One region of the Variovorax sp. EBFNA2 genome, then DNA from elsewhere that is predicted to be linked to it. Evidence: predicted binding sites of a transcription regulator. Region 1 holds the regulator's gene; the other holds the start of a gene.
What was found. The regulator NrdR, encoded in region 1, represses ribonucleotide reductase genes. The targets are predictions, from matches to a motif close to CACNANATNTNGTG.

Region 1 (11,462 bases):
CGTTTGATTTCGTCGAGCTTTTCGCGCAGCAGGCGCGCCGCGCCCTTGTCGCGGCCGCTCAACTCCTTGAAGACCTCTTGCATCTGCTCGGACGTGGGGTTGCCCGCGAGCCAATCGCGGATGCGCGCGGAACGCTCGCCCGAGGTTGGCGCGGTGAAGGCGCCACCGGTGAGGGTGTCGAGGGCCTGGAGGTCGTGTGGCTTGGAAGAAGTAGAGGTCACTGCGCGAAATCGTTGTCTTGGTAGAGAAAGCGAAGGCGCCGGCAAAGGCCGGCGCACATCGACATTTTCACCCAGTTGGCGGACGGCCCGCCGAATTCCGTGTCGGAACCGCGGCGCGCACCGTTCGGCGGGCTTGAAAAGGCCCGCAAGATATATAGCAAGGCGAGGCGAAAAGCCAAGCCCCGCCGGCTATTTCATGGTCAGGCTCAGCTCGGCGCCGGGCTTCCAGTCGTTGCCGCTGGCGGTGGTGCGCACGGCACCCAGGAACAGGCGCTCGCTCGGCAGCTTCTGCGCCAGCAGGTAGTCGCGCACCACGGCGCCGCGCTCGACCGCGAGCTGGCGCATCGATTCTTCGTCGACCGGCACGCTGGCCAGCAGCAGGTTTTCCATTTCCTTCACCGGCAGGTCCTTGGCCAGGCCGACCATGTTGCGCGGCTTGGTGATGTCGGAGCGCTTGTACACGGCCGTGAGCAGCGCGGGGTATTCGGCGTCGGTCACCGGCGGCACCTCGGTGCCGGTCTGGCCGCCGCGCACCGCGACCCGGCGCTTCTCGGCCTGGGTCAGCTGGCGCAGGCGCTGGCGCTGGTAGGCGTCGCGTTCCTTTTCGAGGCTGGAGGTGCCCACCACGGTCATCTGCAGCGTTGGCCGCTCGGTCAGAGCCTTCACGACCTTGTCCAGGCTTTCCTTGGCGCCGGTGCTGAGCGTCGAACTGCCGGGCTCGAAGGTGATCGCGCTCGAATCGCCGCTGCCGCCACCGCCCAGCCCGCCGGTCAGCAGGCTGAACGGCGCGGTCACGGCCTTAACGATCAGGTTGACCACGGCCTTCCAGATCAGCGGGCCGATGCTGAACTGCGGGTCGTTGAGCGAGCCGCTGAGCGGCAGGTCGACATCGATCACGCCGTTGCGGTCGGCCAGCAGGGTCACGGCCAGGCGCACAGGCAGGCTGTTGGGTGCGCCTGCCACCTCGTCGCCGAACTGCAGCTGGTTGAGCACCAGCTTGTTGGTGGCGGTGAGCTGGCCGTCGGGCGCGATCTTGTAGTTGACGTCCATGCTCATCTTGCCGCGCTCGATGCCGTGGCCCGCGTAGCGCACCGAGTACGGCGACAGCGGCGCGAGGTCGAGGTCACGCATCTTGGCCGTGATGTCGAGCTCGAGCGGCTTGGCCAGCGGGTTGAGCTTGCCGGTGATTTCGAGCGCTGCGGTCTGCTGCGCCTTGCCGCGCAATTCGAGGTCGGCCAGCGCCGGGCGGCCGCCCTGCCCGTTCGGCGGGTTCGACGAGAACGAGCTGAGCTTGCCGGTCAGCTCGCTGAGGTCGGCCGAGTAGTTGGGCTTGACGAACAGGTCGGTGAAGTCGATCTTGCCGTTGACCAGGCTCATCGGACCGAAGTTGATGACCGGCGCCGGGCCGCTGTCGGCCGCGGGCGCGGCGGCCACGGCCGGCGCGGAGGCGACAGGCGCAGGCTCGGGGGCGCCACCGACCATGGCTTCGGCCGACACCGGCGCACCGCCCGAGGCCCGCTGCGGCGCCGAAGTCGGTGCGCGGGTCGTGGTGGTGGTGCCGCCCGGGCCCTTCTTCGTGCTGGCTTCGGTGGCGGCAGCGGCCTTCGAGGCCTCTTCGCCCTTCTTGGTCAGGCTCAGCAGGTTGAGGCGGCCCGTGGGATCGACGATCACGCGGGCGAAGAAGTCGGTCAGCGTGGTCTCGCGCACGTCGACGGTCGGGGCGGCATTGGGCGCCAGGCTGACCTGCAGGCCGCGCAGGCTCAGGGTCTTCCAGCTCAACAACTGGCTGTTGCCACGGTCGAAGCCCGGCGATTGGGTCAGCGAGACGCTGTTGGCGCGGAAATCGTCCAGCGCGGTATCGCCGGCCAGCTTGACGTTCATGCCGGCCGGCGTGGTCGCGTAGCGCACCGTGCCGCGGTAGCTCGCGAAGGCGCGGCGGATGTCGACATTGAGCGCGTCGGCGTAGTAGGCCTTGAAGGCATGCGCCGGGAACGACGCCACCTCGAGCCGGCCCTCGGCCGCGAGCGGCTTCAGCACGATGTTGCCCTTGTAGTCGAAGCGCCCCGGGTCCGCGCGGCGGCCCGCGCCGATGCGGCCCGACACCTGCAGCGGCGAGACGGTGTGGGTGTCGGGTGCGATCTTCTGGGCGTGGAGCTTGAAGGCCGTGACCTCGATCGCCACCGGCGCCGAACCGGCCTTGTCCGCATACGACAGGCTGCCGTTGTCCACGGCCAGCGTGCCCAGCGTCAGCGCCCAGGGCTTGGTGTTGGCATTGGCGCGCGCCGCACCGGCGTCGGCCGGCTTGGGCGCCGCCGCCTTGGCGTTGCCGGCGGGGGTCTTGAGCCAGCGCTCGAACATCCAGCGCTTCTCGTTGTCGCGCTCGACGCTCACCTTGGGGTTGGTCGCGGTGAACGACGCGATGTTCAAGGTGTGTTTGGTCATGTCGACCTCGGCATCGACCAGCTCGAAGCGGCCGACGCTGGCCAGCGCGGTCTTGGCCTGGGTCAGCGCCAGGCCGTCGGCGGCCAGGCGGCGCGCCTTGAACTTCAGGTCGGGCTGGGCCCAGGACACGTCGATCTGGCCGCTGAGCTTGCCGTCGAGCGTGGGCTCCAGGCTCTGCGCCAGGTACGGCGCGGCCAGCGACAGCGGCAGCGCCTCGACCTCGGTCTGCACGTCGGCGACCTTGTCGGTCGCCGTGCCCTTGAACTTCAGCGTGGCGCCGGAAACGGCGGTGCTGCCGTCGAACTGCGCGGGCTTTTCCATGGGCCAGGTGATGGCCGTGAGGTTGATGCCGAGGTCGGTGAGATCGATGGACGCGCCGGGCTTGACGGTCTCGTCGCGCCAGCCGATGCGTCCGCCGTCGAGCGCGACCTTGTCGACCTGCACCTTGAGCTTGGGCTTCTCGGCCACCGGCTTTCCGTTCGGCGCGCTGGCGGCGGGTGCGGGCAATGGCGCCACCTTTTCGGCCGCGCCGGTCGCAGGGTTCGTGGCCATCAGGTTGAGCTGGCCGGACGCGTCACGTGCCACCACCAGCTGCGGCTTGGCCAGCGCGACCTCGCTCAGGTGGAACACCGACTCCAGCGGGCGCACGTCGGCCAGCGCCAGCTTGAGCGAGTCGAAAGCCAGCAGGTCACGTCCGCGGGCGTCGCCCAGCTTGGCGCCGTGGGCTTCGACGGTGCCGGTGATCTTCAGGCCGACGGTGCCCGTCTGCTGGAAATCGATCTTCAAATCAGCATCGAGACTGCCGGCCTGCAGCTTCACCGGCAGGCCGCCGGGGATGTAGCCCAGGTACGGCACCAGGTCGAGCCCCTTGAACTGCACGTGGGCGTCGGTCTTGCGGCTTTGCGCGAACGGCGTCGTGAAGGCGGCCGAGTCGAACTGGCTGCCGTTGAGCGCAAAGGCCAGCTTGGGCTCGGTCTTGATCTCGCGCTGGGAGGCGAGGTTGCTCAGGAACGGCACATTCAACGTGAAACCGCGCAGTTCGTGCCGGCGCTTGACGGTCTGGTCGTCGAAATCGACCGCACCGTCCTTGATCGAGATGTTGTAGATCGCGAAGCGCGCGGGCTCGGCGTTCGGGTCGGGCGGCGGACCCGAGGCCAGCTTGGCCAGGATGTCGTCGATGTCGTACTTGCCGTCGGCCTGGTGCGTGAGCAGCACCGCCGGCGCCTCGACCGTCACCGCGTCGATCACCGGCGCCAGGCGGAACAGCGATTGCAGTTCGGCATCGGCATAGATGCGCTTGATGGCCACCTGCGGCAGCTTGCCGTCGGCGGTGGCAATGCGCAGGTCATTCAGTGCGAGTTCGAGCGTCCAGGGTTTGAAGTCGATTTTGCCGACGGTGACTTGGCGGCCCAGTTTCTCGCTCGCGATCTTCTGAAGCTGGCTCTTGGCAATCGGCGGCACCGCCAGCCAGGCAATGACCCACAAGGCCAACAACACCAGCAACGCGACAACCCCACGCCGCACCCATTTGTTCTGTTTGATCGAAGCAGCATCCATTCGCAGAAGTGTGCCGCAAACAGATGCCAACAAAGTCTGCTGAAACGTGAATGCGTTCCCATTTGGCGAAGCATTGCGATGCCCGCGCGGCCCTCGACAGGAGCGGTAGGCCGAAAGTGTGAACGCCACAAACAAGAAAGCCCGGTGAGTCGACGAAGTGTCTTGTCACCGGGCTTGATGGCGGGCCCAAAACCCATGCCATCGATTCGCACGACCGGAAGTAATGGTTCCCACCGTGCTGGCAGCAAGAGATTGCCGCCGTGGAGTCCTCCATCGTTCGAGTCCTTGACTTGCACCTCGGACTGCCTGACTTCGGAAAAACGCCTGAAACCTCAGGCCCGTTCAGATTAGGCGTCCCTCCCTTCCTTTGCAAATGTCTTTTTCCAAGGGATTTCCCGTAGGCGCGCCCCCTGGCTCGCCCCTAGGACGAGGGGATTCTTCAATCACTTATTAACATATGAAACCAAATCCTTATGCTTGACCGTGTATTTAGCCACGCTAGAATCCGCCTGCCCTCGCTGCCGGACGCAGCAGGGCCTCCCTGAATCCGCTGCCGAATTCCACCGGCGTGATCAGGCCGCCGCGCTCCCACCCCCACCCCTCCATGCGCGGAGCCTGATTCGTACATACCAATCCAAGCGCCGCTGCCTTCATCCATCGCCCTTCCGGCGCTGCATGCCAGGTGCCGCACAGAAAGGAAAAAAAGCGATGAGCAAGGCGTTTGATGCCACAGCCCGCGGGCTACGGACCTTCGTGTCCGATGTGGCAGACGGCTTTTTTGAAATCACCCACAACGGGTTTGCACTGGTCGGTCTGGCCATCGTGTTCGCGGCCCTCGCCCTCGTGGCGCGTCCCGACCTGCGCAAGACCGGCGAGGAACAACTGATGGGCTGGCTGGAGTCGCGCAAGCCCGCGCCCGAAGCCACCGACCTCGAGCCGACCGCCATCGAGCGCACCACGGCCGCGAGCCCCGACGATCTGCCCAAGCAGCAAGCGGCGGTGGCCTACTGGCTCAGCAAGAAGTACCGCGTCGCGGCCGAGCCGCTGAGCGTGCTGGTCTCCGAGGCTTACCAGATCGGCAAGCGCACCAAGCTCGACCCGACGCTGATCCTGGCCATCATGGCCATCGAGTCCAGCTTCAATCCGTTCGCCCAGAGCCACGTCGGCGCCCAGGGCCTGATGCAGGTCATGACCCGCGTGCACGGCGACAAGTACGAAAGCGCGGGCGGCACGCTCACCGCCTTCGACCCCGTGACCAACATGCGCGTCGGCGTGAAGGTGCTGCAGGAATGCATCGCCCGTGCCGGCTCGCTCGAAGGCGGCCTGCGCTACTACGTGGGCGCCGCCAACCTCGACGACGACGGTGGCTATGCCGCCAAGGTGCTGGCCGAGCACGAGCGCCTGCGCCAGGTCGCCGCCGGCCGTGCGCCGTCGACGATCGCCGTGCCGCCGCCGACCACGGCGCGCGCGCAGCCGATTCCCGTCGTGGCCCCCGCCAAGCCGGCAGGCGAAGAGCCTGCCACCGGCAGCGAGCCGGCCAAGGTCGCCCTGCTCTCCGCTGTTTCCTGAGGCCTTGCCAACCCTACAGGCCCGGAAGCCTCCGGGCCTGCGCTACACTCGGCCTGTACGCGACTGGCGATAGGCGCAGCACCCTGAAAAAGGTGCCACGCGCTGACGTGGAATACCACTGGGAAGCGTGCCGCCTGACCACAACAGGCGTTCAGCCGTTCGCCTGGGCAGCCCTTGTTTGGTTGAACAAGGACCTCGTCTTCAAAGGACTGCCATGTACCACCGCAACATCCTGGTCGAACAGACCGATCCCGAAATCTGGGCCGCGATTCAAGCCGAAAACGCGCGCCAGGAACACCACATCGAGCTGATCGCCAGCGAGAACTACGCCTCGCCGGCCGTCATGCAGGCCCAGGGCTCGCAGCTCACTAACAAGTACGCCGAAGGCTACCCGGGCAAGCGCTACTACGGCGGCTGCGAGCACGTCGACGTGGCCGAGCAACTGGCCATCGACCGCGTCAAGCAGATCTTCGGCGCCGATGCCGCCAACGTGCAGCCGCATTGCGGCGCCTCGGCCAACGAAGCCGTGATGCTCGCCTTCCTGAAGCCCGGCGACACCATCATGGGCATGAGCCTGGCCGAAGGCGGCCACCTGACCCACGGCATGCCGCTCAACATGAGCGGCAAGTGGTTCAACGTGGTGAGCTACGGCCTGGACGCCAACGAAGCCATCGACTACGACGCGATGGAACGCAAGGCGCATGAGCACATGCCCAAGCTGATCATTGCGGGCGCCTCGGCCTACTCGCTGCACATCGACTTCGAACGTTTCGCCAAGGTCGCCAAGGACGTCGGCGCGATCTTCATGGTCGACATCGCCCACTACGCCGGCCTCGTGGCCGCGGGCGTGTACCCCAACCCGGTGCCGCACGCCGACATCGTGACCTCGACCACGCACAAGAGCCTGCGTGGCCCGCGCGGCGGCATCATTTTGATGAAGTCGCAGCACGAAAAAGCCATCAACAGCGCCATCTTCCCCGGCCTGCAAGGCGGCCCGCTGATGCACGTGATCGCCGCCAAGGCCGTCGCGTTCAAGGAAGCCATGACGCCCGAGTTCAAGGCCTACCAGCAACAGGTGGTCAAGAACGCCCAGATCGTGGCCGACACCCTCACCGAGCGCGGCCTGCGCATCGTGAGCGGACGCACCGAGAGCCACGTCATGCTGGTCGACCTGCGCGCCAAGGGCATCACCGGCAAGGAAGCCGAAGCCGTGCTGGGCGCCGCCCACATGACGATCAACAAGAACGCGATCCCCAACGACCCGGAAAAGCCGATGGTCACCAGCGGCGTGCGCATCGGCACTCCCGCCATGACCACGCGCGGCTTCAAGGACGAAGAGGCCCGCATCACGGCGAACCTGGTGGCCGACGTGCTCGAGAACCCGCGCGACGCGGCGAACATCGACGCGGTGCGCGCCAAGGTCCATGCCTTGACGAGCCGCTTCCCTGTCTACCGTTGATTTCGTAAGCAACAGAAGAAGAGAAGCACTGGCCGCATGAAATGCCCTTTTTGCGGTCATCTCGAAACGCAGGTCGTCGAGACCCGCGTTTCGGAAGACGCCGACTTCGTCCGCAGGCGCCGCCAGTGCAGCGCCTGCGACAAGCGCTTCACCACGTATGAGCGCCCGGACGTCAATTTCCCCGTCGTGGTCAAGAAGGACGGCAGCCGCGCCGACTTCGACTCGACCAAGGTCCGCGCCTCGATGATGCTGGCGCTGCGCAAGCGCCCCGTGAGCATCGAGCAGATCGACAACGCCCTGCTGCGCATCGAGCAGAAGCTGCTGGCCAGCGGCCTGCGCGAAATCGATTCGACCAAGGTCGGCGAACTCGTGATGCGCGAACTCAAGAAACTCGACAAGGTCGCCTACGTGCGCTTTGCCTCGGTGTACCGCAGCTTCGAGGACGTGGACGAGTTCCGGCAGTTGCTGCGCGATATCTAAGAAGGTGCGAACGAAGCGCCGCCTCGCGCCGCCCTCGCCTTTTTCCCGCTCCGCTCTCATGCCCCCTTCCGAACACGACGCGTCCCACATCGCGACCGCACTGCGGCTCGCCGCCTCCGCGATCCGCCTGACCGACCCGAACCCACGCGTGGGTTGCGTGCTGTGCGACGCCGATGGCCGCGTGATCGGCCGGGGCCACACCCAACAGGCCGGCGGCCCGCACGCCGAAGTGATGGCGCTGCGTGACGCGCAGGCCCAGGGCCATTCGACCGCGGGCGCCACCGCCTACGTCACGCTCGAACCCTGCTCGCACCACGGCCGCACCGGCCCCTGCTGCGACGCACTCATCGCCGCCGGTGTGTGCCGCGTCGTGGCCTCGCTGGCCGATCCGAATCCGCTCGTGGCGGGACAGGGTTTCGCGCGCCTGCGTGCGGCGGGCATCGAGGTCGAGGTCGGACCGGGTGCAGACGAATCCCGCGAACTCAACATCGGCTTCTTCAGCCGCATGGTCCGCCAGCAACCCTGGGTTCGGATGAAGATTGCCGCCTCGCTCGACGGCCGCACCGGCCTGCAGAACGGCGTGAGCCAGTGGATCACCGGCGAGGCCGCGCGCACCGACGGCCATGCCTGGCGGGCCCGCACGGGCGCGGTGCTGACTGGCGTCGGCACGCTGCTCGAAGACAATCCGCGCCTGGACGTGCGCCTGGTCGACACACCGCGCCAGCCCCACCTCATCGTGGTCGACAGCCACCTCCAGACCTCGCCCGACGCTCACATTTTCATAGCTGGCCGCGCTGTCTGGATCTACGCTGCCAGCCGGCACAACGAAGAAAAGGCGGCCGCGCTCGAAGCCCGCGGCGCCACCATCACCTGCCTGCCCAACCTGCACGGCAAGGTCGACCTGCCCGCGATGCTCAAGGACCTCGCGGCGCGCGGCGTCAACGAGCTGCACGTCGAATCGGGCCACAAGCTCAACGGCTCGCTGCTGCGCGAAGGCTGCGTCGACGAAATGCTGGTGTACCTGGCGCCCAAGCTGATCGGCAGCGGGCTCGACATCGCCAGCCACCTGCATGCCGAGGGTCCGCTCACGTCGCTCGCGGGCGCGCTGCCGCTCGAGTTCAAGTCGGTGGACATGCTCGGGCCCGACCTGCGCATCGTCGCGCGCGTCGCCGGCCGCGACCGCTTCTGAGCCGCCGCCGCTGCGGCGCGGCACATTCGTTGCCGCAAACCGGCCCTTCGGGCCGAAGACCCCTCGATGTCTGCGAAAATGTGCGAATGTTCACCGGAATCATCACCGGCGTGGGGCGCATCGCCGCCATCCACGACCTCGGCACCTCCTCCTCCTACGGCAAGCGACTCAGCATCGAGGTGCCCGACGGCTACCTCGACGACGTCGGGCTCGGCGACAGCATCGCGCTCAACGGCGCCTGCATGACGGTCACCACGCTCGCACCTGAACGCGGGCAATTCACCATCGACATTTCCGCGGAGTCCCTCGACAAGACGGCCGGCCTGACCGACGAAGGCAGCCGCATCAACCTCGAGAAGGCCCTGCGCGCGAGCGACCGCCTCGGCGGCCACATCGTCTCGGGCCACGTGGACGGCATCGGCACCGTCAGCTTCTTCGCGCCGGTCGGCGAAAGCTGGGAGCTGCGCGTGGTCGCACCGCCCGCGCTCGCACGCTTCCTGGCCTACAAGGGATCGATCACCATCAACGGCGTGAGCCTCACGGTCAACAGCGTGAGCGACATCGAAGGCGGCGCCGAGATCAGCATCAACCTGATCCCGCACACCGTGGACAACACCTCCCTCGGCGGCCTGTCGGCCGGCTCGAAGGTCAACCTCGAAATCGACACCGTGGCGCGCTACGTGGAGCGCATGCTCCAGGCCGGCGTCCTGGTGCCCCAGACTTCCACGTATTCCAAGGACACCGCCGAATGAACGCCTCCGTCACGCCGATCGGCGCCTCCCGCGCCGACCGGGCGCCCGCACCGATCTCCCCGGTCGAAGACATCGTGGCCGAGCTGGCCGCCGGCCGCATGGTCATCCTCGTGGACGAGGAAGACCGCGAGAACGAAGGCGACATCGTCATCGCGGCCGACCACATCACCGCCGAATCCATCAACTTCATGGCACGCCATGCGCGCGGCCTGATCTGCCTCACGCTCTCGCGCGAGATGTGCGAGCGGCTGCAGCTGCCGCCGATGGTCCAGCGCAACGGCGCCAAGCATTCGACCGCGTTCACCGTCTCCATCGAAGCGGCCGAAGGCGTGACCACCGGCATTTCGGCCGCCGATCGCGCCCGCACCGTGCAGGCCGCCGTGGCACGCAACGCCGTGGCCGCCGACCTGGTGCAGCCCGGCCACATCTTTCCGCTGCAGGCGGTGGACGGCGGCGTGCTCATGCGCGCCGGCCACACCGAAGCCGGCTGCGACCTCGCCGCCATGGCCGGCTGCTCGCCCGCCTCGGTGATCTGCGAAGTGATGAACGAAGACGGCACGATGGCCCGCCTGCCCGACCTGCAGATCTTCGCGGCCGAGCACGGCCTCAAGATCGGCACCATCGCCGCGCTCATCGAGCACCGCAGCCGCGTCGAATCGCTGGTCGAAAAAGTCGGCTGCCGCGAGATCCAGACCAACTGGGGCGCCTTCACGGCCCACGCCTTCATCGACAAGCCCAGCCGCGGCGTGCACCTGGCACTGGTGCGCGGCCAGTGGGCGCCCGAAGACACGGTGTCGGTGCGCGTGCACGAGCCGCTGTCGGTGCTCGACGCGCTCGAAGTCAACCGCCCGATGCACTCCTGGAGCCTGGACGCCAGCCTTTCGCACATCGCGAACGAAGGCAAGGGCGTGGCCGTGCTGCTGAACTGCGGCGAAAGCGCGGCCGAGCTGCTGTCGCAGTTCGACGGCACCGCGCGCCCTGCGCAGGCGCCCGAGCGCGGCCGCATGGATCTGCGCAACTACGGCATCGGCGCGCAGATCCTGCGCGAATGCGGTGTGCACAAGATGAACCTGCTCGGCGCGCCGCGTCGCATGCCGAGCATGGCCGCCGGCTTCGGCCTCGAAATCGCCGGTTACCTCACGAAAGACTGAACGACCATGCAAGGTTCAAACAAGGGCGCGACCACGCTCAACGGCAAAGGCCTGCGCATCGGCATCGTGCAGGCCCGCTTCAACGCCGACATCACCGACGCGCTGGCCACGGCCTGCCTGTCGGAACTCGAAGCGCTCGGCGTGGCTGCGTCCGACATCCATCACGTGCAGGTGCCTGGCGCGCTCGAAGTGCCGGTGGCGCTGCAAGCGCTCGCCGAGCGCGGCGGCTACCACGCGCTCGTGGCGCTGGGCTGCATCATCCGCGGCGAGACCTACCACTTCGAACTGGTGGCCAACGAATCGGGCGCGAGCGTGAGCCGCGTCGCGCTCGACTACCGCCTGCCCATCGCCAACGCGATCCTCACGACCGAAAACCTCGAACAGGCCGTCGCCCGCCAGACCGACAAGGGCCGCGACGCAGCCCAGGTGGCGGTCGAGATGGCACAACTGCTGGCCACCCTTTCATGACCGAAGACACCTCCAAGTCCGCCAAATCCCGCCAGTCGCGCACCGGCCTCACGAGCACGGGCGTTCGCAAGGCCGCGGCCAAGTCGAACCGCAGCCGCGCGCGCGAGTTCGCGCTGCAGGCGCTTTACCAGCACCTGGTGGGCCGCAACGACCCGACCGACATCGACCACTTCA
Region 2 (11,462 bases), 1.9 Mb from region 1:
GAGCAGCTGGCGCAGGAAGAAGGCTGCTGGGAAGGTCCACGAAAAATGGCCGATGCACACACGCGCCTGGCCTACTTCCGCGGCGCCGACACCAGCCCCGACTACCCGCTGTTCCAGACGCCGGGATCGCAGGTCACCGTGATGTGCGGCCTGCCCGCGAGCGGCAAGAACCACTGGGTGGCGCAGCACCGCAAGGGCTGGCCGGTCGTGTCGTTCGACGACGCGCGCGCCGAACTGGGCCTCAAGCACGGCGAGAACGACGGGCTCGCCGCGCACCACGCGGTCGACCAGGCGAAGGCATTGCTGCGCAAGCAGGAACGCTTCGTGTGGAACGCCACGCACCTGAGCCAGCAGATGCGCACCAAGACGCTCGACCTGCTCTGGGCGTACCACGCACAGACCGAGCTGGTGTACCTGGAGGTGCCGCACGCCGAGCTGATGCGCCGCAACCGCACGCGCGACACGACGCTGTCGAACGCCGGCATCGAGCGGATGCTGCACCGCTGGGAGCTGCCCGCGCCCGTCGAAGCGCACGCCACGGTCTACGACGTGCAAGCCTGAAAACGACAAAGCCCGCCGGGGCATCCCCCGGCGGGCTTCTGTCTGTCTCTATATATGCAGGCGACTCAGAACGGCAGCTTGCCGCCGCCTCCGCCCATGCCGGGCATTCCGCCCATGCCCTTCATGCCGCCCATCTTCTTCATCATCTTCATGAGGCCGCCGCCCTTCATCTTCTTCATCATGCCCTGCATCTGCTCGAACTCGTTGAGCAGGCGGTTCACTTCCTGAACCTGCACGCCGGCGCCGGCCGCGATGCGGCGCTTGCGCGTGGCCTTCAGCAGTTCGGGCTTGCGGCGTTCCAGCGGCGTCATGCTCTGGATGATCCCTTCCTTGCGGCGGATGTCGCGCTCGGCGCGGGTCATGTCGGCCTCGCTGGCCTTGGCGGCCATCTGCTGGGGCAGCTTGTCCATCAGGCTCGAGAGTCCGCCCATCTGCTTCATCTGCTGCAGCTGGCCAAGGAAGTCGTTCAGATCGAAGCCCGCGCCGCTCTTGACCTTGGCCGCGAGCTTCTGCGCCGCCTCGACGTCGACGCCAGCCGTGACCTGTTCGACCAGCGCGACGATGTCGCCCATGCCCAGGATGCGGCCGGCATGGCGCTCGGCGTCGAACACCTCGAGGCCGTCGATCTTCTCGCTCGTGCCGGCGAACTTGATCGGCACGCCCGTAACCTGGCGCACCGACAGCGCCGCACCGCCGCGCGAATCGCCGTCGGTCTTGGTCAGGATGATGCCGGTGAGGGGCAACGCTTCCTTGAAGGCCTTGGCGGTGTTGATCGCGTCTTGGCCCTGCATGGCATCGACCACGAACAGGGTTTCGACCGGATCGAGCGCCGCGTGCAGCTGCTTGATTTCGGTCATCAGCACTTCGTCGATGGCCAGGCGGCCGGCCGTGTCGACCAGCAGCACGTCGAAGTAGTGGCGCTTGGCGTGGTCGAGCGCAGCGCGTGCGATGTCCAGCGGTTTCTGGTCGGGCGTGCTCGGGAACCACTCGGCGCCGGCCTGCTTGGTCACCGTCTTGAGCTGCTCGATGGCGGCCGGGCGGTACACGTCGCCCGACACGGTGAGCACCTTCTTCTTGCGCTTCTCGATCAGGTGCTTGGCCAGCTTGGCGGTGGTGGTGGTCTTGCCGGCGCCCTGCAGGCCGGCCATGAGGATCACCGCCGGCGGCTGGGCCGCGAGGTTGATGTCCGACACGCCCTCGCCCATGGTGGCGGCGAGTTCGCGGTTGACGATACCGACCAGCGCCTGGCCCGGCTTGAGGGAGCCCAGCACTTCCTGGCCGAGCGCCTTCTCCTTCACGCGGGCGACGAAGTCGCGCACCACGGGCAGCGCCACGTCGGCCTCCAGCAGCGCCATGCGCACCTCGCGCAGCATGTCCTGCACGTTGCTTTCGGTGATGCGCGCCTGGCCGCTCATCGTCTTGACGAGGCGGGAGAACTTTTCGGTGAGGGCGGTGGCCATGAGCGGGATGCCTTGTCGCCCGCTGCGGCGGGCTATTTGAAAATCGGAAAGCGTCGCCCCGGTGAGGGGGTTGGCGCTGCGACACGAAGTGCGCAAGCCTGGGGGAGATAAACTGTACTGATGATTTTAGCGATCCCCTCCCCACTCGGCGTGGCGCTGGGCATCGCCACCGCGGCGGCCTACGGTTTTGCCGCTGCCGCCGGTGCGCGGCTCAGCCGCCAGACCACCCAATGGGCGCTCGGCATCGCATGGCTTCTGCATGCCGCGGTGCTCGGCCATGGGTTGGTCGGCGGCGACCCTCGCTTCGGTTTTGCGCCGGCGCTGTCGGTCACGGCGTGGCTGGTGCTCACGGTCTACGCGGTCGAAAGCCGCCTGTACCCGCAACTGAAGGCACGCCGCGCGCTGGCCTGGCTGGGCGCGGCCGCCGTGCTGCTGGCGCTGCTGTTCCCCGGCACGCCGCTGCATGTCAGCGCCTCGCCGTGGCTGCCGCTGCACCTGGCGCTGGGCATCGCTTCGTATGGTCTGTTCGGCGCCGCCGTGGTGCACGCCTGGCTGATCACGCGGGCCGAAAAGCAGATCCGCCTCGCCAGTGCCGATGCACAGGCCGGCGTGCCGCTGCTCACGCTGGAACGCCTCACCTTCCGTTTCGTCACCGCGGGCTTCGTGCTGCTGTCGGCCACGCTGCTGGCCGGCCTGCTGTTCAGCGAACAGCTCTACGGCGCCGCCGGCCGCGCCTGGAAGTGGGACCACAAGACCATCTTCTCGGTGCTCGCCTGGCTCAGCTTCGCGGTGCTGCTGACCGGGCGCGCGCGCTTCGGCTGGCGCGGACGCACCGCGCGACGCGTGCTGTACGCAGGCGCCGCGCTGCTGCTGCTGGCCTACGTGGGCTCGCGCTTCGTGCTCGAAGTCGTGCTGACGCGCCTGCCGGCATGAAGTACCTGCTCGTCCTCGCGGTGGTGTGGGTCGCGATCTGGCTCTGGCGCAAGAACCGGCGCGAAGAGATGCGCGACGCCCAACAGGAACGCGCCAGGAAGGCGCAGCAACGCACACCGGCCGTCGGCCCGCCGCAAGCCATGGTGCGCTGCGCCCACTGCGGGCTGCACCTGCCCGCGGCCGACGCACTCCCCGGGCCGGACGGCGCGGTGTACTGCAGCGCCGCGCACCGTCAGGCCGGCGCCGCCTCATGAGTTCGTTGCGCCGGTCGCGCGGCGAGCCGGCCACCGACTGGGACGTGCTCGACCTGGGCGCCGGCGACAGCACCGCCCTGCTGCGGCTGTGGCGCGGCTTCATGGCGGCACGCTGTTTCGTGGCGCTGGTGCTGGTGCTGCTGCAGGGCGTGGCTTTCGCCATCGGACAGGCCGTGCAGCCGCTGCCGATCGTGCTGTCGGGCGGCTACCTCGTGCTGGCCTGGCTGGAGATGCGCTACGCGCACTTCGAACCGCCGATCCGCGGCTTCTCGACGCTCTGGCTGCTGACCATCGGGGTCGACCTGGGCATCTTCAGCGCCTTGCAGGTGCTGCAGGGCGGCAGCGTCAACTACACGCCGCTGTTCGCGCTGCCGGTGTTGATGAGCGCGGTGCTCGGCACCCTGCTCGTCGGCCTGGGCACCACGGCCACCGTGACGCTGCTGCTGCTGGCCGACGCCGGCTGGCACTGGCTGCAGCAACCCAACGACCCGTCTGCGCGCTTCGTGCAGGCCGCCCTCACCGGCACCGGCCTGTTCGTGGTGGCGCTGCTCGCGCACGAGCTGGCACGCCGGCTGGCGCGCGAAGAGGCGGTGGCGCAACGCAGCCGCAGCCATGCGCAGATGCAGGCGCAGGTCAACGACCTCGTGATCGAAACGCTCAGCGAAGGCGTGCTCGTGATCGACGCCGAAGGACTGGTGCATGCGGTCAACCCGGCGGCCGACGCCATCCTCGGCCAGGGCCTGGCGCAACTGGCGCTGCCGTTCCCGCTGCACACCCAGCCGGCCTGGCATGCGCTGGCCGCGCTGGCGCGCCAGACCTTCGCGCGGCGCGCGCCGCAGACCGAAGAAATCCCGGTGGCGCAGGCACGCGGCGCGGCGCGCGAGGTGCGCGTGCGCACCCGGCTCACGCCCACCGACGACCGGCGCGCCGACAGCCTGTGCGTGATGTTCCTGCAGGACCTGCGCGAGCTCGAAGCCCGCATCCGCACCGAAAAGCTCGCCGCGATGGGCCGCATGTCGGCCGCGGTGGCGCATGAAATCCGCAACCCGCTGGCCGCCATCGCGCAGGCCAGCGCGCTGCTCAGCGAAGACCTGACCGACCCGGCGCACCGCAAGCTGACCGACATGGTGCAGCACAACGCGCAGCGCCTGGCGCGCATCGTGGACGACGTGCTCGACGTCTCGCGCGCGCGCCAGCAGCGCGTGCTGTCGCTGGGCGAACAACTGGTGCTCGACCCGGCCGCGCAGATCCTGGCCGAGGAATGGGTGCGCCAGACGCAGCGCAAGGGCGTGCGCATCGCGCTCGACGCGCCGGGCAGCGAGGTGCGCTTCGAGGCCGAGCACCTGCGCCGCCTGCTGGTGAACCTGCTGGACAACGCGGCGCGCTACGCGAGCCAGCGCGAGGGCGCGATCCAGGTCATCACCACCTTGCAGCGAGCCGGCGTGCAGCGCGCCGCGTTGCTGGTGTGGAGCGATGGTGCACCGCTGGAACCGGCGGTGCAGCGCCACCTGTTCGAACCCTTCTTCTCGTCCGAGAGCCGCTCCAGCGGCCTGGGCCTGTTCCTGTGCCGCGAGCTGTGCCGGCGCCACGGCGCGACCATCGGCTACGAACGGCGCGCGCTGGTGCCGGGCGGCCCCGAGGGCAATGAATTCTTCGTCAGCTTCGCACCGAGCGAAAACCGGCTGACACAATAGCGGCCGTGAGCTCCCTCCCGCCCTCCGCCGCCGCCTCGCGCCCCGCGCAGATCCTCGTCATCGACGACGAGCCCGACCTGCGCACGCTCTACGAACTCACGCTGCTGCGCGAAGGCTACCGGGTGGAGGCCGCGGGCAGCGTGTCCGAAGCCTGGCAGCACCTCGAGGCCGGCCGCTTCGACGCCGTGATCACCGACATGCGGCTGCCCGACGGCGAAGGCATGGAGATCATCCACCGCATCCAGAAGGACCAGCGCAGCGAGCGTTGCGTGGTCATGACCGCCTACGGCTCGGCCGAGAACGCGGTCGAGGCGCTGAAGGCCGGCGCCTTCGACTACCTCACGAAGCCGGTCGACCTGAAGCAGTTCCGCGCGGTGGTCGCGTCGGCCGTGCAGGCCAACCGCGCCGCGGTGGTCGTGCCGCAGAAGCCCGCGCCGCAAGCCGCCGGCCGCAGCGGCGAACGCCCCGACGCACTGGCCGTGACGCGCAGCGGCGCCACCGCGCTCGACCGGCTGGTCGGCGACTCCGAGCCGATGCGCCTCGTCAAGTCGCGCATCGCCAAGGTGGCGCGCGGCATGGCGCCCGTGCTGGTGCGCGGCGAATCGGGCACCGGCAAGGAGCTGGTCGCGCGCGCCGTGCACGGCTGCAGCCAGCGCAGCGACGGCCCGTTCGTTGCGGTGAACTGCGGCGCCATTCCCGAGAACCTGCTCGAGGCCGAGTTCTTCGGCGCCAAGAAGGGCTCGTACACCGGCTCGTCGCAAGACCGCGACGGCTACTTCCAGGCGGCGCGCGACGGCACGCTGTTTCTCGACGAGATCGGCGACCTGCCGCTGGCCATGCAGTCGAAGCTGCTGCGCGCCATCCAGGAACGCAGCGTGCGCGCCATCGGCTCGACGCAGGAAGACGCGGTCGACGTGCGCATCGTGAGCGCCACCCACAAGGATCTGCACGCCGAAGTGCTGGCCGGCCGCTTCCGGCAAGACCTGTTCTACCGCCTCAACGTGATCGAGATCGCGGTGCCCGCGCTGCGCGAGCGCCGCGAAGACCTGCCCGCCCTGTGCACCGCGCTGCTCGCACGCATCGCGCAAGACGGGGGCCTGCCGGCGCCGCGCCTGTCCGACGCGCTGCTGCAGCGCCTGGCCCAGCACCCGCTCGACGGCAACGTGCGCGAACTCGAGAACCTGCTGCACCGCGCCGTGGCGCTGAACGACGGCGACGAGCTGCACATCGACCTCATGGGTGCGATGCCGGTGGCGCCTCGCACCGAATCGATCGTGCCGACCGAGGCGGCGACCGCCGCTGTTGCGGCGCCCGCACCGGCACCAGCCGTCGAGCCCAAGCCCGCACCGCCGCCGCTGCCTTCCGATCTGCAAGCCTGGCTCGACCAGCAGGAGCGCGAGATCCTCGTGCGCGCGCTGCACGAAAGCGGCTTCAACCGCACGGCCGCCGCCGCGCGGCTGGGCATGAGCCTGCGCCAGATCCGCTACCGCATCGCGCGCTTGGGCATCTCCACGCCCAACGGCGACGACGGCGCCACCGCGCATGCCGACGACTGACGGCCTCGCCAATCCACCGACCGGCGACGACGGACTCTGGCGCGCCGGCTGGTACCGCTTCGCCAAGGCCCTGCCCTCGCCCAACTTCGGCCCGCGCCCCGTCGGCGCGCAGACCGACCTGATCGTGCTGCACTCGATCAGCCTGCCGCCGGGCGAGTACGGCGGCGACGCGGTGCAGCAGCTCTTCACCAACCGGCTCGACTGGGACGCGCACCCGTACTTCCAGTCGATCCGCGGGCTCGAGGTGTCCTCGCATTTCTATGTGCGGCGCAACGGCGAGCTCTGGCAATTCGTGAGCTGCGACGACCGCGCCTGGCATGCCGGTGTGTCGTCGTGGCGCGGACGCACCAACTGCAACGACGACTCCGTCGGCATCGAGCTCGAAGGCCTCGAGGGCGAGCGCTTCGAAGAGGCGCAGTACGAAACGCTGGCCAGCCTCTGCGCCGCGCTCGCGCAGCACTGCGCCATCGCCCACATCGCCGGCCACGAGCACATCGCGCCCGGCCGCAAGCAGGACCCCGGCGCCGGTTTCGACTGGCGCCTGCTGCGCGAACAGCTCGGCTGGAATCCACAGATGTTTCCCGAGCAGGTGGTGGCGCGCTAATTTTTTCAATCGCTCCGTGGCCCGCGATGCGCCGCTCTCGCAGCGCAGCAATCTCGTAAGCGCAGGCACGCGACGCAGCAACCATGCGGCCTGCAGGCCCAAATCGCCTTGCAAGCCGCGCCCCGCGTGGGTTGCGCCACCATGGTCCAGTATTCACGCGGCATCGCTGGCGATGCGCTGAGTGCGGAGCAATTTCCGCAGGGACCGCCCCAGAGGAAAACACTACCTGTAGTGGCTTGTAGGGCGCCGACACCCTAGATATAGTGTCTTCCCGTTCGGCAACAACGCCGACGCAAGGCCCGCGAGGCCTTGCCAACCAACAAGAATTGCACAACCGAGAGGAAGCGAATGCAAACTGCACTGAACACCCCGTCGACCCCCCGCGCCGTCCCCGCGACGCCGCAGCAGCAACAAGACACTGCGGGCTCGCCCACCGGTCAGAACCTCGCCCACTACCAGATCATTCGCCGCAACGGCGCCGTCGTTCCCTTCGAACCGAACAAGATCGCCATCGCCATGATGAAGGCCTTCCTGGCCGTGCATGGCACCCAGGGCGCGGCTTCGGCCAGCGTGCGCGAGACGGTCGACACGCTCACGCAAGGCGTGATCCGCGCCATGGTGCGTTCGCGTCCGGGCGGCGGCACCTTCCACATCGAAGACGTGCAGGACCAGGTCGAGCTCGGCCTGATGCGTGGCGGCCACCACGAAATCGCGCGTGCCTACGTGCTGTACCGCGAACGCCGCACGCAGGAACGCTCCAAGCAAGTCGAGCAAGACCTGCCCACCGCGCCGGTGCTGCACGTGCTCGACAACGGCGAGCGCGTGGCGCTCGACCTGAACGAGCTCAAGGGCCTGATCGAATCGGCCTGCGAAAACCTGGGCGACAGCATCACCGCGGCCCCCATCGTCGCCGAGACGATGCGCAACCTGTACGACGGCGTGCCGCTGGACGAGGTCTACAAGGCCTCCATCCTGGCCGCCCGCACGCTGATCGAGAAGGACCCCGACTACACCTTCGCCACCGCGCGCCTGCTGCTGCACACGATCTTCAAGGAGATCATCGGCCGCGAAGTGATGCCGGTCGAGCGCGCCACCGCCTACGCCGATTACTTCCCGCAGTTCATCAAGAAGGGCGTCGAGAACGAGCTGCTCGACGAGAAGCTGCTGCAGTACGACCTGCCCCGCCTGGGCGCCGCCCTGAAGGCCGAGCGCGACAACCAGTTCGACTACCTCGGCCTGCAGACGCTGTACGACCGCTACTTCCTGCACGTGCGCAAGACCCGCATCGAGCTGCCGCAGGCCTTCTTCATGCGCGTGGCCATGGGCCTGTCGCTTGGCGAAATCGACCGCGAAGCCCGCGCCATCGAGTTCTACGAAGTGCTGTCGTCGTTCGACTTCATGTCGAGCACGCCCACGCTGTTCAACGCCGGCACGCTGCGCTCGCAGCTGTCCAGCTGCTACCTGACCACCGTGCCCGACGACCTGGACGGCATCTACGAGTCGATCAAGGAAAACGCGCTGCTGTCGAAGTTCGCCGGCGGCCTGGGCAACGACTGGACCCGCGTGCGCGCGCTGGGCAGCCACATCAAGGGCACCAACGGCGAATCGCAGGGCGTGGTGCCCTTCCTGAAGGTGGTGAACGACACGGCCGTGGCCGTGAACCAGGGCGGCAAGCGCAAGGGCGCCGTCTGCACCTACCTGGAAACCTGGCACCTCGACATCGAGGAGTTCCTGGAGCTGCGCAAGAACACCGGCGACGACCGCCGCCGCACGCACGACATGAACACCGCCAACTGGATCCCCGACCTCTTCATGCGCCGCGTGATGGAAAAGGGCACCTGGACGCTGTTCTCGCCGTCGAACGTGCCTGACCTGCACGACCTGTTCGGCGCCGACTTCGAAAAGGCCTACGTCGCCTACGAAGAGAAGGCCGCCCGCGGCGAGATCAAGCCCGCGCGCACCCTCCAGGCGTCGGACCTGTGGCGCAAGATGCTCACGATGCTGTTCGAGACCGGCCATCCCTGGATCACGTTCAAGGACGCCTGCAACGTGCGCTCGCCGCAGCAGCACGCCGGTGTCGTGCACTCGTCTAACCTGTGCACCGAGATCACGCTGAACACCAGCGACACCGAAACCGCCGTGTGCAACCTGGGTTCCGTGAACCTGCTGCAGCATCTGAAGGACGGCAAGGTCGACCAGGAAAAGCTGAAGAAGACGATCTCCACGGCGATGCGCATGCTCGACAACGTGATCGACATCAACTACTACGCCGTGAAGAAGGCGCGCGACTCCAACCTGCGCCACCGTCCGGTCGGCCTGGGCCTCATGGGCTTCCAGGACGCGCTGTACGAACTGCGCATTCCCTACGCTTCGCAGGAAGCCGTGCAGTTCGCCGACGAGTCGATGGAAGCCATCTGCTACCACGCCTACTGGGCCTCGACCGAGCTGGCCAAGGAACGCGGCAAGTACTCGAGCTACAAGGGCTCGCTGTGGGACAAGGGCATCCTGCCGATCGACTCGCTCGACCTGCTCGAGAAGGCCCGCGGCGGCTACGTCGAAGTGGACCGTTCGGCCACCCTCGACTGGGACACGCTGCGCGCCAAGATCAAGGCCGACGGCATGCGCAATTCGAACTGCGTGGCGATCGCCCCGACCGCGACCATCTCGAACATCATCGGCGTGGATGCTTCCATCGAACCCTGCTTCGGCAACCTGTCGGTCAAGTCGAACCTGTCGGGCGAATTCACCGTCATCAACCACTACCTGGTGCGCGACCTGAAGCGCCTGGGCCTGTGGGACGACGTGATGGTCATGGACCTGAAGCACTTCGACGGTTCGCTGCGTCCCATCGACCGCGTGCCGCAAGACGTGAAGGCGCTGTACGCCACCGCGTTCGAAGTGGAAACCACGTGGCTGGTGGAAGCCGCCGCACGTCGCCAGAAGTGGATCGACCAGGCGCAGTCGCTGAACATCTACATGGCCGGCGCCTCGGGCAAGAAGCTCGACGACACCTACAAGCTCGCGTGGCTGCGCGGCCTGAAGACCACGTACTACCTGCGCACGCAGAGCGCGACGCACGCTGAAAAGTCGACGGTGCAATCGGGCCGTCTCAACGCGGTGTCGTCGGGCAACGACGCACCCTCGGGCATGAGTGCACTCGAAGCCGCCGCTGCTGCAGCGAAGGCACAGATGAGCGCGATGCCCGCCACCGACATCGCGTTCTGCGGTGTCGACGATCCGACCTGCGAAGCCTGCCAGTGATGTGCAAGTGAAGCGTCATTGAAAAAAAGACGCTTCGATCGATCAGCGAGGTGCTCGCAAAAGCGAAAGCGAAAAGCGCGCGACGTTCAATCAATCAAGGCATTGACTGACGTCGCGCGATGCATGCGAGCAACATAACAACCCCATAAATGGCGCACGATGTGAACGAGCACTTTGCAACTCACATCGTTGCTCCGATAATTGCGCATTGGATTTTTCTATGTTGACCTGGGACGAAGAAGTCAAGCCCTCCTTACCAAAGGATATGCAACAAGGATTGCAGCAGCACCACGCATCGACCAGCGGTTCTTCCGCAGGTCGCGCGGTCGCCGCTCCGACTTCGTCGCTTGCACAACCCACCACTGCCACCGCACCGGTGGCCGCCGCTGCAGGCCAGCGCGTCAAGGCTTCCGACAAGCGCATCATCAACGGCCAGACCGACGTCAACCAGTTGGTGCCGTTCAAGTACAAGTGGGCCTGGGAAAAGTACCTCGCCACCTGCGCCAACCACTGGATGCCGCAGGAAGTGAACATGACGCGCGACATCGCGTTGTGGAAAGACCCGAACGGCCTGACCGAAGACGAACGCCGCATCGTCAAGCGCAACCTCGGCTTCTTCGTGACCGCCGACTCGCTGGCCGCCAACAACATCGTGCTGGGCACCTACCGCCACATCACGGCCCCCGAGTGCCGCCAGTTCCTGCTGCGCCAGGCCTTCGAGGAAGCGATCCACACGCACGCGTACCAGTACATCGTCGAGTCGCTCGGCCTGGACGAGAGCGAGATCTTCAACGCCTACAACGAAGTGCAATCGATCCGCGAGAAGGACCAGTTCCTGCTCCCGTTCATCGACGCCATCAGCGACCCGCTCTTCAAGACCGGCACGCACGAGACCGACCAGACGCTGCTCAAGTCGCTCATCGTGTTCGCCTGCCTGATGGAAGGCCTCTTCTTCTACGTCGGCTTCACGCAGATCCTTGCGCTGGGCCGCCAGAACAAGATGACCGGCGCCGCCGAGCAGTACCAGTACATCCTGCGCGACGAGTCGATGCACTGCAATTTCGGCATCGACCTGATCAACCAGCTCAAGCTCGAGAATCCCGGCCTGTGGACTGCAGAGTTCAAGGCCGAGATCAAGG

Region 2: a site for NrdR is predicted at 7,315-7,328, ahead of RZE79_RS04390 (ribonucleoside-diphosphate reductase subunit alpha). Genes of this name have one in related genera too.

What each region holds. Positions count from the first base shown of each region.
Region 1 covers NZ_CP138496.1:2,863,967-2,875,428, reverse strand. The annotation lists gene RZE79_RS13370 (DUF349 domain-containing protein) at 1-221, opposite strand, end outside; gene RZE79_RS13365 (DUF748 domain-containing protein) at 411-4,220, opposite strand; gene RZE79_RS13360 (lytic transglycosylase domain-containing protein) at 4,929-5,789, shown strand; ZMP/ZTP riboswitch at 5,839-5,965, shown strand; gene glyA (serine hydroxymethyltransferase) at 6,004-7,248, shown strand; gene nrdR (transcriptional regulator NrdR) at 7,285-7,728, shown strand; gene ribD (bifunctional diaminohydroxyphosphoribosylaminopyrimidine deaminase/5-amino-6-(5-phosphoribosylamino)uracil reductase RibD) at 7,787-8,917, shown strand; gene RZE79_RS13340 (riboflavin synthase) at 9,004-9,669, shown strand; gene ribBA (bifunctional 3,4-dihydroxy-2-butanone-4-phosphate synthase/GTP cyclohydrolase II) at 9,666-10,820, shown strand; gene ribH (6,7-dimethyl-8-ribityllumazine synthase) at 10,827-11,288, shown strand; gene nusB (transcription antitermination factor NusB) at 11,285-11,462, shown strand, end outside.
Region 2 covers NZ_CP138496.1:977,502-988,963, reverse strand. The annotation lists gene RZE79_RS04425 (AAA family ATPase) at 1-561, shown strand, start outside; gene ffh (signal recognition particle protein) at 627-2,021, opposite strand; gene RZE79_RS04415 (inner membrane protein YpjD) at 2,142-2,954, shown strand; gene RZE79_RS04410 (PP0621 family protein) at 2,951-3,208, shown strand; gene RZE79_RS04405 (histidine kinase dimerization/phospho-acceptor domain-containing protein) at 3,205-4,902, shown strand; gene RZE79_RS04400 (sigma-54 dependent transcriptional regulator) at 4,908-6,458, shown strand; gene ampD (1,6-anhydro-N-acetylmuramyl-L-alanine amidase AmpD) at 6,445-7,062, shown strand; gene RZE79_RS04390 (ribonucleoside-diphosphate reductase subunit alpha) at 7,411-10,323, shown strand; gene RZE79_RS04385 (ribonucleotide-diphosphate reductase subunit beta) at 10,544-11,462, shown strand, end outside.